4 regions of the Methylomonas sp. LWB genome follow, and region 1 is predicted to be linked to each of the others. Evidence: riboswitches for the same ligand, from Rfam matches in the RefSeq annotation. Region 1 holds a riboswitch; each other region holds the start of a gene.
What was found. A riboswitch is a leader RNA that binds a small molecule or an ion and turns the genes downstream of it on or off. The one in region 1 is predicted to bind cyclic di-GMP.
Positions count from the first base shown of each region.

Region 2: another riboswitch for cyclic di-GMP. It lies ahead of BJL95_RS16750 (hypothetical protein); the one in region 1 lies ahead of BJL95_RS01905 (VPLPA-CTERM sorting domain-containing protein).
Region 3: another riboswitch for cyclic di-GMP. It lies ahead of BJL95_RS23045 (hypothetical protein); the one in region 1 lies ahead of BJL95_RS01905 (VPLPA-CTERM sorting domain-containing protein).
Region 4: another riboswitch for cyclic di-GMP. It lies ahead of BJL95_RS02320 (hypothetical protein); the one in region 1 lies ahead of BJL95_RS01905 (VPLPA-CTERM sorting domain-containing protein).

Region 1 covers NZ_MKMC01000004.1:67,230-70,343, forward strand. The annotation lists gene arsB (ACR3 family arsenite efflux transporter) at 1-866, shown strand, start outside; cyclic di-GMP riboswitch class I at 1,764-1,887, shown strand; gene BJL95_RS01905 (VPLPA-CTERM sorting domain-containing protein) at 1,926-2,687, shown strand; gene BJL95_RS01910 (hypothetical protein) at 2,751-3,114, shown strand, end outside.
Region 2 covers NZ_MKMC01000045.1:97,213-100,326, reverse strand. The annotation lists gene BJL95_RS16760 (PAS domain-containing protein) at 1-26, opposite strand, end outside; cyclic di-GMP riboswitch class I at 1,162-1,239, shown strand; gene BJL95_RS16750 (hypothetical protein) at 1,359-2,138, shown strand; gene BJL95_RS16745 (TetR/AcrR family transcriptional regulator) at 2,690-3,114, opposite strand, start outside.
Region 3 covers NZ_MKMC01000100.1:83,836-86,949, reverse strand. The annotation lists gene BJL95_RS23050 (hypothetical protein) at 241-1,020, shown strand; cyclic di-GMP riboswitch class I at 1,063-1,145, shown strand; gene BJL95_RS23045 (hypothetical protein) at 1,297-2,277, shown strand; gene BJL95_RS23040 (fused MFS/spermidine synthase) at 2,649-3,114, shown strand, end outside.
Region 4 covers NZ_MKMC01000005.1:26,128-29,241, forward strand. The annotation lists gene BJL95_RS02310 (hypothetical protein) at 1-43, opposite strand, end outside; gene BJL95_RS02315 (VPLPA-CTERM sorting domain-containing protein) at 72-857, opposite strand; gene BJL95_RS02320 (hypothetical protein) at 993-1,763, opposite strand; cyclic di-GMP riboswitch class I at 1,864-1,940, opposite strand; gene BJL95_RS02325 (ABC transporter permease) at 2,373-3,114, opposite strand, start outside.

The DNA of each region.
Region 1 (3,114 bases):
ATCCGCCGCTGGCGAAAGTGCGTTACGAGGAACTCGGCGACGTGTTTCGTAACGGCCGGGTGTTGGCGCTGTCGCTGGTGCAAAACTGGCTGATCGGTCCGCTGTTGATGTTCGGCTTGGCGGTCGGATTTTTAGCCGACTATCCGGAATACATGACCGGCTTGATCCTGATTGGCCTGGCCCGGTGCATTGCGATGGTGATCGTCTGGAATGAACTGGCGCGCGGCGATAACGACTACTGCGCCGGGCTGGTGGCCTTTAACAGTGTGTTTCAAGTGCTGTTTTTCGGGGTTTATGCCTGGTTGTTCGTCACCGTGTTGCCGCCGCTGTTCGGTTTGCCGGGCAGTTTGGTGGCGGTGACGATCGCCGATATTGCCCAAAGCGTGTTTATTTATTTGGGGATTCCGTTCATCGCCGGTTTCGCGACGCGTTGGCTGTTGGTCAGAGCCAAGGGCAAGGATTGGTACCAGCAGAGTTTCGTACCCAAAATCAGCCCGCTGACGCTGATCGCGTTACTGTTTACGATCGTGACGATGTTCTCGTTGAAGGGCGAATTGATCGTGCAATTGCCGCTGGACGTGTTGCGTATCGCGCTACCGCTGTTGATTTATTTCGTCGCGATGTTTCTGGTCAGTTTCGCGATGGGCAAACTGATCGGCGCCGACTACGGCCAAACCACGACGTTGGCCTTTACCGCCGCCAGCAACAACTTCGAATTGGCGATCGCGGTGGCGGTGGCAGTGTTCGGCATCGACAGCGGCGCGGCTTTCGCGGCGGTGATTGGGCCGCTGATCGAAGTGCCGGTCATGGTCGGCTTGGTGAACGTCGCGTTCGCGATTCAACAGCGCTGGTTTGTCGGGCGCTAGTCCCGGCAGGTTTCGGCGTTCTCGCCAGCACCGGCTTTTTCGAACGATCGATCCCCCTGTAACCTCGGTTTCGGTCAATTTCTCGCAATTCGGCGTCAGCCGCCGCATGCCCTCTACATCCGGCCCTATTTCTCACTGGTGTTTCTCGGGCTGAGCCGGTCTAAGCCCGGACCGGCGTGCCCTTCGACAGGGCGAACGGTATTTAAGAGCCGGGTTAATAGGTCCCGCTCCGGCGGGGAAGCACAAACACGCCATTCCCAATGCCACGGGCATCCTGACTTTGCAAGCTATAGTTTTCCCGTTTGGGAAACTCCGGTAGGCGGCGTTTTAGCGGCGACCGAGTGTTTAGCCGCGAATCGCCGATAACCACGGTTAGCGCGTTTGCAACGCCGGGCAAAGTCAGTCCATCAGTGCTTGGTCCCCGCGACAGCGTCTAACGATTAGTACAGTTGCCCTCTCGCCGATATTCGTTTCCGGCCAATGTTAAGTCCTCCAATCGTTGGGCGGGCGGCCGATGCCGCACGCCAAATTCGACAGTCCATGTCGGATGCGCCCAATTTAGCCTGTTAGGTACGCGGTCCGTGGCGGCAACGATTCGCCCTTGAAAAACAACGTGCTGCGGCATTCGGCGATGTTTCGGCGTATCACGCATGTAATACATTTCACGATTCTTTAACAGAGCTGTAACGGAAACTTATTGATTTGTTTGGAATAATTCGCCGCAACTGAGATGGCAGGGAGCCGCGGGATCTTGGTTGATGCGGAATTACAGGGAACAGGGAAGACCAGCGAAGGGAGCGGCAAGAGGAAGAAGGTAGGGAGTAGGTTGCAATACGGACACATGGTAGCGGGGATAGCGACACCACTCGAGGTGTTAGAAGTTTAGTGAGCAGGTAAGCGTGTAAAAGCCAAACTCGCCGCGAGGCGGGGACGGAAAGTTTCAGGTCTTGGCTTGGGTCGGTCGCCGGGGATGGCGGCGGGCGGTAGGAAGCCGACAAGCCAAGACGGCTGGGCTGTCACCTTATGTATTTTTTAAATCTTAAACATAAGGAAACCATTATGAAATCTTTAAACAAAGCCTTGTTGGCGGCGGCGATGTTCGCTGCCACCGGCGCGGCGAATGCGGCGATCAACAATACTAGCGCGGCTACGGTCGAGGCCTATTTGTCGGTATACGACAAAAGCCAAACCTTGACGTTCACGCTGGATTTGGGCGTGCTGATGAGCGATTTGATCGCCAACGTCGCCAACGACAGCTATACGCTGAGCTACGATTTGAGCCTCAATGACAACTGGAACACCTTCGCCAGCGGTATGGATGCTTCGCAAACCAAGTTCGCGGTTGCCGTCGGTTTCGGTTCCAAGCAGTTGATCACCGGCATGACCGAGATTGCTAAATACAACAGTTTGCAACAATCCACAGTCCCTGGTACTGCGATCAAAAACCATGCGAATCAGATCAATGGCGGACAAGTCGCCGATAACCCCGGCGCTACTGGAAACGATTATGCCGCGAATCTGAGTTCGTTGGTGTACGACGCCGATACCCCGAATACCGGGCAACACAATGACTTCAACAGTATCTTCGGCACGGTCAGCTTGGCCCAAGCCAATATCGCCTACGGTACCTCCGGCGATTTCTGGTACTACAACGGCATTCAGCCTCACACGCTGGCCGCCGGTAAATGGACCCTGGCCGGCAATCTGCTGAGCTTCGGTCCGGCCCCGGCCAATGTGCCGCTGCCGGCCGCGGTTTGGATGTTCGGCGCCGGCCTGATGGGCTTGTTGCGCGCGACTCGCCGCAAATACGCCGCCGCATAAGCGGTATTCGGAGCGGCGTTGGCGCCGCTCCGGTTTGACGATTTTTTACTCGAGGAACTACCCATGAAAAACTTAGTATTAGGCACCGCGATCAGCGCCTTGTTGGCCGCATCAGGTGTGCAAGCCGCGACCGTCAACGATCCGATTCCGGTCGACGGCAACAACTTGCCCATCATCGACGCCAGCCAAACCAACGTGTTGTATTTGTCCGGCGCCTCCGCGGCGGTCAACTTTATCGAAAAACTGATCACCGATTCATCGGTACCGGCCGCCGATAAAGTCTGCGACACTACTAAAAAAATCTGGAAATACAAAGACAGCCTGACCGGTTCCGACCAAAACGCTTATTTGTGCACCCGCGCCACCACCAACAGCAATGTACCGACCAACAAGCCTTACATCTTGGTCTACAAACGCAGCGCCGGCG
Region 2 (3,114 bases), on a different contig from region 1:
AAAAATGAAATGACTTTTGCCGACATATTCTGTTTATAGGTATACGAGAGCTCAAGGAAATTGAATATGTTTATAAGCGTCTAGTAAAAATTTAACCGGAATTCGTGCTCCCAGTCGTCTAAACGCCACCGATTGCGCATAAGCGCTTTTTATCGGTCGTCCGGGCCGTGAGCTCATTATTTTGCGCGGTCTACTGTCGAATTTTCCTCAAAAACCCCGGCATTTCGGTTCACCGTCGCATGTTCTAGCTATTTGGCCGCTAATCGGGAACCGCAGATCGGCAGGGAAGGCGAGTGCTTTGATCGCGTCGCGTTCGTCGCGCTTATCCGCCCATCGACCACCGCTTTGATGTTGATGATGTCCAGGCATGTCCCACCAAGGCCAACGAGGAATACGAGGTGAATTCCGTTTTTAACGCCGTCGGTTTGAAGCTGGCCATGACCAGTACGGTTCAAGGAGCCAATGGTAATTGTCCTATATATATCGTTCTGATTACTCATAAGCCTCGGTCAATTTGAACAAACGCCCTGACTGCCATGGCGGAGTATTGGCCTCCGCGATAAAAAAACCTGATCATCATAGTCTTTGCAGATCGAATAGGTGGTTGAATCGATGCCAACACTCGGCTAGATGGCACGGCGAATCTTTGGGCTTGGATCGCCAGAAGCCACACCGTCAGAGGCCGTTTGGTACCTTCAAACAGCGTCCCTGTTGGTCAGTGGCGCTGGGTGATGACAGGCCGTACATTGACAAAGTTTGCGGGTCTTGACCACTACAAACCACCATAACTTGGGTATTGAAAACCGGCGGTCATCGTGCCTGAAATAGGGTTTCGGCGTACTGGGCATCGGTAGTTTACAGCTTCAGAAAATCCATCAAATCGAAGCCTTTTTGAAATTGGATCGGGTTCTTCTTAATGTCAGGATCCTGCAGTCGGACTAATACTTTCATCGGACTTATCGGAGGCTTCTAAGTTGTTGAGGCTCATCGATAATCAGCTTGGACTATGGCATATGCCGCAACAATTAATTAGAACTGTGTCAAATCCCGTAGAGCCGACGGTCGAATGAATTAACAGGGGTTTTTGGTTTTTAATAAGTATATGAAATTTATAGTGATTGTTCTTTGGTCTTTTTATTGCTTTCCAGTAAGTGCTCTATTTTGAGCGCTAGCCAAACCTGTCGCGAGGCAGGGCCGGAAAGCCACGGGTCTTGTAGGCAAGATAGCCGGGTTGCTGTGTCACGGGTAGGGATGCCGGGAAAGACTGCTTTTGCCTTGAAGAGGGTTAAAGCAAGTGACGCACACACAGTTGAGAAGTTTATCCATTCAACCCTTCTTTTTTGAAACAAGGTAATTAAATGAATTTGGAAATTAACGCAATACGCAAAACTAAACTCGCGGGATTGGCTATGATGTTGGCCGCCGCGACTCTGGCCCCGCAAACCGCTAGCGCGGCCCTAGTCTCAGGAACAGCGACCATCTCGCTAAACGGTGTTTGGAACTCGGCGTTTCTCGCTTCAGGATGGGCTCCGACGACTTTTTTCGATTCGTCCTTTAATAACACGATGATAAGCGGCTCTCTCGCCGGCGGAACCGCGATTAGCGGCTTTACCGGTGCTTTCGAGGCACCGATTAACACCAATACGACGACGATCGTCATCGGTGGTTTCGGTACCGCCGGCACCATTCAGGCGACGACGATGGATACCAGCAATTCCTCGGTCGGGGTTATCGGCCTTAGCGGCGCCTTCCGGTTTACCGCTCCTTCGCTGTCAACCTATCTGTCGTCCGAGGATTGGACGTTGCAAAAAATCGGCGGTACGTGGAACCTAGTGGACCACTCACCCGGCTTTCCGGACAACACCTTATTCCAACTGGTAAACGTCGTCGATAATCTGGCGACGACCGGTATGCTTGACGGCGACCTGCAGTTCTTGCCGGATCCGGCCCATCAAGCGGGTGGCTTTTCCTACTCGGGCTTTTTGGGTGCTACCGGAGCAAAACTCAGCACGACTATAGGTCATCTGAGCATCGCGCCGGTCGCGGCGGTACCTCTGCCAGCCGCGGCATGGTTGTTTGGCACCGCTTTGTTGAGTTTGTTCGGTATCAACCGCCGCAAAAACAGCATCAGCGCCTAAGTCGTTCATGGAATACGGCGTGGATTTAGCGCTAGATTGCCGCACGATGAGGCTTGCGGTATTCAAGATTAGAATTATTCCTATCGTTCTTGAAATTCATACATTGACCACTGTTGTAGTAGCGGCGTAAACGTTGCGAGAGCACGTCCATGCTTCCCCCTGAGCAGGATTTGGGCCAGGGGGTTGTTTTTTAGCGCTATCCTCCGTTTAAACCTTTTCGAAGATTTCTGATTTGATGGGCCCCTGCTTCAACTAAATGTCACAACCCTGTCAAATCAAACCAACTTAACCCAAATTTTAAGGGTCTCGCGCGGTGTTAGCGGAGAGGCTTTCCACGGCGCCCGACGCAAGATCGTGCCGCCATTGCCAAGGCGTTTATATCCAAAAGGACGTATATCGCCAAAATGGTCTACAACCAGACGACTCGGGTAATGCCGGACGGCCCGACGGATAGTGCCTCTAGGCGAATTTATGGTTGGGAGCGTAAGAATGTTTAGCGCCCGCGTTACATCCACCAACAAGCGGCCGTGCCAATCGCCGAGACCCTATGCTTAGTTATTTTGGTCGCGCTCCGGGCCGTACGCTCTCATGAAAACGTCGACGGCGCGTTCGACCACGCCTTCGATCAAATCCGGCGTCAGTTCGTGCAGGATATTCAGCAACCAGGGTTCGAAGATCTCCGACTCCAGCAAACCGTGAAAATGCGCGGCCACCAGCTTCGGATCGGCCGGGCGCAGTCGACCCGCCGCGATGACTTCGCCAAAATACTGCTCTAAATATTTCATGCCTAATCCCGGCCCGCGTTCGTAATACAGACGACCGATTTGGCCCTTGCCGGATTCGGCAACAATCATGCGTTTTAACGCTAGCCGTTGCGGCGTGAAAAACACGCTCAATATTCGCTCGCCAAGCCGCTTTAAGGTGAAGGCTACATCTTCCGACGGTTGAAGCAGGGCGAGGGTCGAGCGAATTTCGT
Region 3 (3,114 bases), on a different contig from region 1:
TGTGGGATTTGCCGATATTGCTATTGCATATAACATAGTTTAATTAATTTGCCCGCGCGTCTTCTAAGCTTTGTGCGGGAAAAATTCATGGCATGCGATTTGCTGTAACATGGCCTAGCTTAGCCGACGAAGTATAGAAAAGATTTTCGGATTGGCTAGGGTGTCGTCGGGCGTTTGATGAAAGTCGGTTTCCACAGTCGCGGACCTTGGAGCTTTTTACTTGGGGGATTTATGTTGAATATGAATAAGTTTAATTGGGCGGCGCTAGCTGTCGTGTCACTGTGCGGTTTGTCCGGACAGGCGCTGGCGCATGTCGATTACGCGGATTTAAGCGATCCGATTTCGTCGCCGGGTGGCGTCAACGGCGGAACGTTTACCAATTTCGGTTGGCATAACGGTACCGAGGCTGCGTTGGGCGATAGTCACTCGCTGGCGGGTGGGACATTTTTCAAATTTCATCTGGACCAATCTTCGTTAGTGACGATCACTTTTAGCGATATTAGTGGAACAGATGCGTTGAACCCGGCATTTAGCTTGTATTCGGGGCTGTTCGCGGCTGAAGCGCACGACGATACGACGGTAGATCCGTTGAATCCTAAAGTATTGGTCTCCACGCCAACGCCGCATGTCGTCAAGCTGGCTTCGCCGGTGGATAACGGGGTGCTGTCACCGTTTCGCGATACTGAACACGTCGAATATCGCGGCCAGTTCGATGCTTTGGATTCCTGGAGCATGGCCAATAACAGCGGTGAATGGGGGGTAATTCAATATCTGACTCACGTTGGTCCTGCGGGAGGCAATTCGGTGTCGCTGGTGAATTATCTGTTGGGCGCCGGCGATTATACGATCGCGGCCGGCGGCGGAACGGTTTATGACGCTGCAACCGCGCTGGAGGGTTTGGACGGCCAGATTTCCTTAAGCGTGACGGCGGTGCCTTTGCCGGCGGCAGTATGGTTGTTCGCTCCGGTCTTGGCGGGTTTGACGGCAACGGCAAGGAAACGCAATAGCGCCAAAGGTTGACTTTCGTTTTGGGAAATGAGGAGAAAACAGGACGTTTTGCCAGGGATGGTTCGCCACATTCGCCGCGAGGCGAAGCCGGAAAGCCACGGGTCCTCTTAGGGGGAAGGGACGGCCGGGTTGCAATCGATGTAAGGGGCGGATTTGGGGTTCACTGCGAATTCAATGTCTGTCAGAGGGATAATAATTATTACGGTAAAAATAACTATGAAAAAAATGACTTTAAAAGCTTCGGTTTTAACGTTGGTTGGCGGTATGGCATTAATGTCCGGACAAGCAATGGCGCACGTAGGCTACGGCAGCGCGTTATATTGGGGCGCGGGCACTTACGATCCGTTGACAGGTAACACCCAAGGCGCGACAAGTACCTATGGAGCTGCGGCAAACTTTACACCCACCGTATCCAGCAACGGCGGTTATCTGGCCGGTTTGAACCCGGATTCCTTGGGTAATACTCACGACATCCGCTTCCGTTATTTCATTCTGGAAAAAGACGCGAATGTTAGCTTCACCATTACCGGTACAACCAATGCCAATGGTGCAAGCACATTGAACCCAGGCTTCTCGTTGTACAACGGCGTGGTTCCAGCCTCCTCGCACGACGGCGTGGGCGATGTCGCTTCAACCGCGGCTGATCCCGATACCGCTGCATATTTGGCGGGAGCGCCTGATTTTGCTTCTTGGTCGCCGTTCGCGGGTGTCAATGACGTTCGCGGTGGCGCGGCGGCCGGCACAGCCGCTAACCCTACCGGTTTGTGGGGCGTGTTCGATACCAACGGCAGTATTACCACAGGCAACAATGGCACTGCCGGCGCGACCGATACCCATGGCCCGAACTATTTGGGTAATTTAGATACTGCTAAGATCGCAACGATTACCTATACCGGCAAATCGGGTGCGGACGCCGCGGCGGGTTCCAGCTTCACCAACTCATCAGGCGGAACTACTGGCGTTTTAGCGGCCGACGGTACGGTGGATAACAGCGTGTCTTGGAATGGCTTTTTGCACGCCGGCGTCTATACCCTGGCAATCGGCGGCGCCAATGTCGCGGATTACACCCAGTTGTTCAACGACATCGTCAACGGCGGCGCCACCGCCGGTAGCCAGTACGCGGCAGCCTACACAGCCGACCGTTTGGCCCGCGGTTTGACTATCAGCAACTTCAGCGTAACCACCGTTCCGGTTCCTGGTGCGGTTTGGTTGTTCGGTAGCGCATTGATGGGTTTCCTGGGCATGAAACGCCGCGCGCGTAGCGCTTAATTCAAGGAAGGTTATCGGCTTGCTTCGATAACGCATTGGCGGGATGCCAACCATTCGCGAGCGCTCGCCCCAGGGATTGGGGCAAGCGCTCGTTTTTGTTTTGATGCCATCGGGCCGGTTTGTGACGCTTAAGGATGCCGCTTTAAATGATATTCGATGGCCGAGGCGTTTTTCTTTAGTCGCCGGCATACTGTCGATTCGATGCCGGCAACGGACGATTTGGTTTTTCGCGCTTATAATGCCCGGCCCGATTACCGATCGAGTACTTGTTAGGAAGTTCGCGGCGATCAATAGGTTTTTACTTCTTACTCAAAGTTTGGTCAGTCATGTCTGAAAACGGTTTAACCGATTCTAAAGCGCGGAGCGGCGCATTGAGCGCCGCCGCGTTGTTTGCCCTGGTGACGATTAGCGGCGGCGCGGTGATGATATTGGAACTACTGGGTACGCGAATTATCGCGCCGTTTTATGGGGTCAGTTTATACGTTTGGACCGCGCTGATTTCGGTAACGATGATTGCGTTGGCGATCGGGTATTACCTGGGCGGTTATTTGTCGGATCGTTATCCGGCCTTGCGGCTGGCGCATATTTTGGCGCTGGCTTCGGTAACAACGGCGCTGATTCCGTTTCTCGGCGGTCCGGTAATGACGTGGACTAATCCGCTGGGAATACGCGGCGGCGCGTTTGTCAGTGCGTTGTTATTGTTTACGTTGCCGCTGACTTCGTTGGCGATGGTTGGTCCCTATGTGATCAAAATGGCCACTCGCGACTTGCGGGGTGTAGGCCGGGCAGTCGGTTCGGTGTATGCGGTCAGCACCGTCGGCAGCGTGATCGGCACTC
Region 4 (3,114 bases), on a different contig from region 1:
CCGCGGTCAAGTATTTTGATGTTTCAAGGCGATGGCATGTCATCGAAACCTCCTGTTAACTGATATCCCGATCAAGCGGATCGGTTGCGAAAACCGCTCACGCCCATGCCGATTAAGCCGGTCATAAACATCCAGACGGCGGCCGGCAGCGGGACCACGGAGGTTTGAAAGCTGAAGGTACCGATGCGCGCATTAGCATTGCGGGCCGGACCGGCCCCAAGATGATCGAATCCCCAACCGTAACCCAACTCGCCGCTCAAAGACAGCACGTTTCCGTTGATCTCGGAAACCACGTTAAACAACTCGAAAGCCACCGCTTTAAAGCCGAGGGTGTTGTAAATGACCCAATCCGAACTTTCCGGCGTTTTTAGCGCTTCCGCGGGATTATAGGTCAGCGTCATGTCGCCCATTAATACCCGGTTAGTGGGTGGCGCGACATCCACTCGATAACGCAGGCCGCCGGCCAGTCCGATAGAGCCCGACGCAGTGCCGGTAATGTCGTTAGGGTCGAACGTGAAGGTAGTGGCGCTATTGTGCCGGCCTAACGGGTTGTCAGCCACATGCGCGCCATTGACGGTAAATTTCAATCCGGTGGCCGGAATTTCGTTCGCCGCGTAATCGGTCAGATCGACGGGCGTATTGTAATCGCGCAACTCTTCAAAGGTTTTTGAGGCCAGCGAAGCGTCGTAGTATTCCTCGACGTATATGGATGGCGCAGCGGTCCTATCTAGATCGATACCGTTCTCGAAAGCGTCTCGATCGATATTGATAATCAGCGAACCGCCGGATACGGTAGCGCCGTGCGCGGATGTCGCGGCAAGGGTTAACGACAGCACGATCAGGTATAGAAATTTCATGCGTATTCCTTGAAAAAAATTGGGTTTCTAATAAGTCGCTTACCGGCCAAGTTCGGGCTCTACCCCCCGACCGTTAACGGAAAGCAAAGCGCCCCGCAGCCTTTTGCGACGGAAGGGTGAGCGGTCTGGTAAGGCTTAGGCGGATAAGCCCGATTTACCTCTGGAGGCGCCTAACAGGCCGACCAATCCGCTCCCGAACAACCACACGCCGGCCGGCAGCGGCACTGCGGCGGGCGCCAGATTGAAGGTACCCACTTTGACCGATGTGCTGCCGTTAAACAGCAAATTCCAGGAGTAACCCAAAGTGGAAAGATACAAATCGCCGCTTAGCGATAATTCGCCATTACCGTTGACCGACTCGGTGGCATTCACCAAGCGGAACAAGGCTGGATCTTGCGCGGGGCTACTAAAACCGGCGCTGTAGGTAAAGATATTCCACGTCCCACTGGCTTTTTTCAGGTAAAAATCACCGGGGTTCAGGTAGGAGCCGCCACCGGCGGGTTCCATCCGAAATGCACCGCTCAAGCCGATTTGGCCTGCCGCTGTGTTGCTGGCATCCATCGTCGTGGCCTCCTGCTTTCTCGCGCCGTAGCTGATGGTGGTGCCATTGGCGTTCACCGGCAACGAAACGCTGAAGGTCTCGGTCTGACTGAGAGCAACACCGCCGGTCGTGTCCAGATCGATCGGCGTTGCGTTATAAGTCTCGTCCCAAAAATTGGCGATATACCAACCTTCGGAACCGCCAACGGCCGAGGTAAATGCGGAATTGTCGATGGTCATATTCGCGACGCCGCTAACGAGGGCCGCGTTGGCATCGCCTGCCGTTAACAGACCGCCGCCGAATACGCTGATTGCCAGAACGCCGGCATAGGCCGCTTTCAAACTGTGTTTGTTTAATAGGTTCATTGTTTTCCTTACAAAACGATCTAAGATTGATTTAATGGGCAAAATCCAGGTCCCGATACGGATGGAAGCGCGTCACATCCCATTGCAGAGCCCAAAGTTCGAAGGCAACCCGGCCGTCTTATTCCAAGACCCGTGGCTTTCCGGCTCCGCCTCGCGGCGGATGTGGCGAAATTGCCGCTTCCGTGCGGCATCGCCCGAATCCTTGAGCGAGGTTTTCCTAGATTTCCGGCGGCTTTTCCGAACGGCGCAAGATGCCGTCATTCGGCAGCCGCCAAGGCTCGAAACCCAACGATACTGGCTTAGAGAGAGCGCCGCGAAACGCAAACCCGCCGACATAAACCTATCGTCATTTCCCGAGTTGCTGATCTAACAGCAAAGACCAGGCCAACAAAAAAGCCATTGTTTTACAACGACTAACATTTTTACCGACGGCCAAACAAACCCAAACCACGTGATTTGCCTCAGCAACTGCGTGAAATCACCTATTCAAACGATTTGCCGGTATTTGTGACAACTCCACGTATCTCGAAACCTAAGCCGCGTCGAATCAACGGGCGGAATGCGCCAGCTCCCGGTGAGTCGCACGGACCTCCATGGATTGACCGACCCTCAATCTTCCACCCATTTAAACCGCAGCGCGGCGGTCGTTAAAAACAACAGCGTCATCATCGACAGGGTAATCAATGCCGGCGCTATCTCGGCCAATCCGGCGCCGTCGATCATCACCGCGCGCGCGGCTTGCAGCACGTGGGTTAGCGGGAAAATCAGCGTCAGGTTCTGCAACAGCGCGGGTGCGCCTTCCAGCGAAAACCAGACCCCGGACAGCAGTATCATCGGCAAGGTCAGCAAATTCAGGATGCCCAACGCCAACTCCTCGCTACCGGTCCGGCTCGCCATCAATAAGCCGAGACTGATCAAAGTTACCGAACCGAGTACCGCTATCAGCGCCAACAAGGCATAAGCCCCCTGCACTAAAAAGTCGAACAAGACGTTCATCGCGACAAATTGCAGCACGACCGCCAGCATCAACAGCCCCAGCCGGCTGACGACTTGTGCCGACAGGAACTCAAAAGCGTTGACCGGCGAGGCTTTCAAGCGTTTAAGCACGCCGCTTTTGCGATACCTGACGATGGTAAAGCCGACGCCGAACAAACTGCCGTGCATGATGTTGATGGCTAAAATGCCGGGCAAAACCCAATCGAGGTAGCGCACCCGCCGCCCGGAAACCACTTGCTTTTTCCAGGTGGCGGCTCGATCGCCAGCCAGCAGGACTTTTTCCAGCAGATAGCCCTGCCCGGAACTGTCGTTTATCCAATAGCCGTTTTCCGCCCCCCCTTGCACCACCATATCC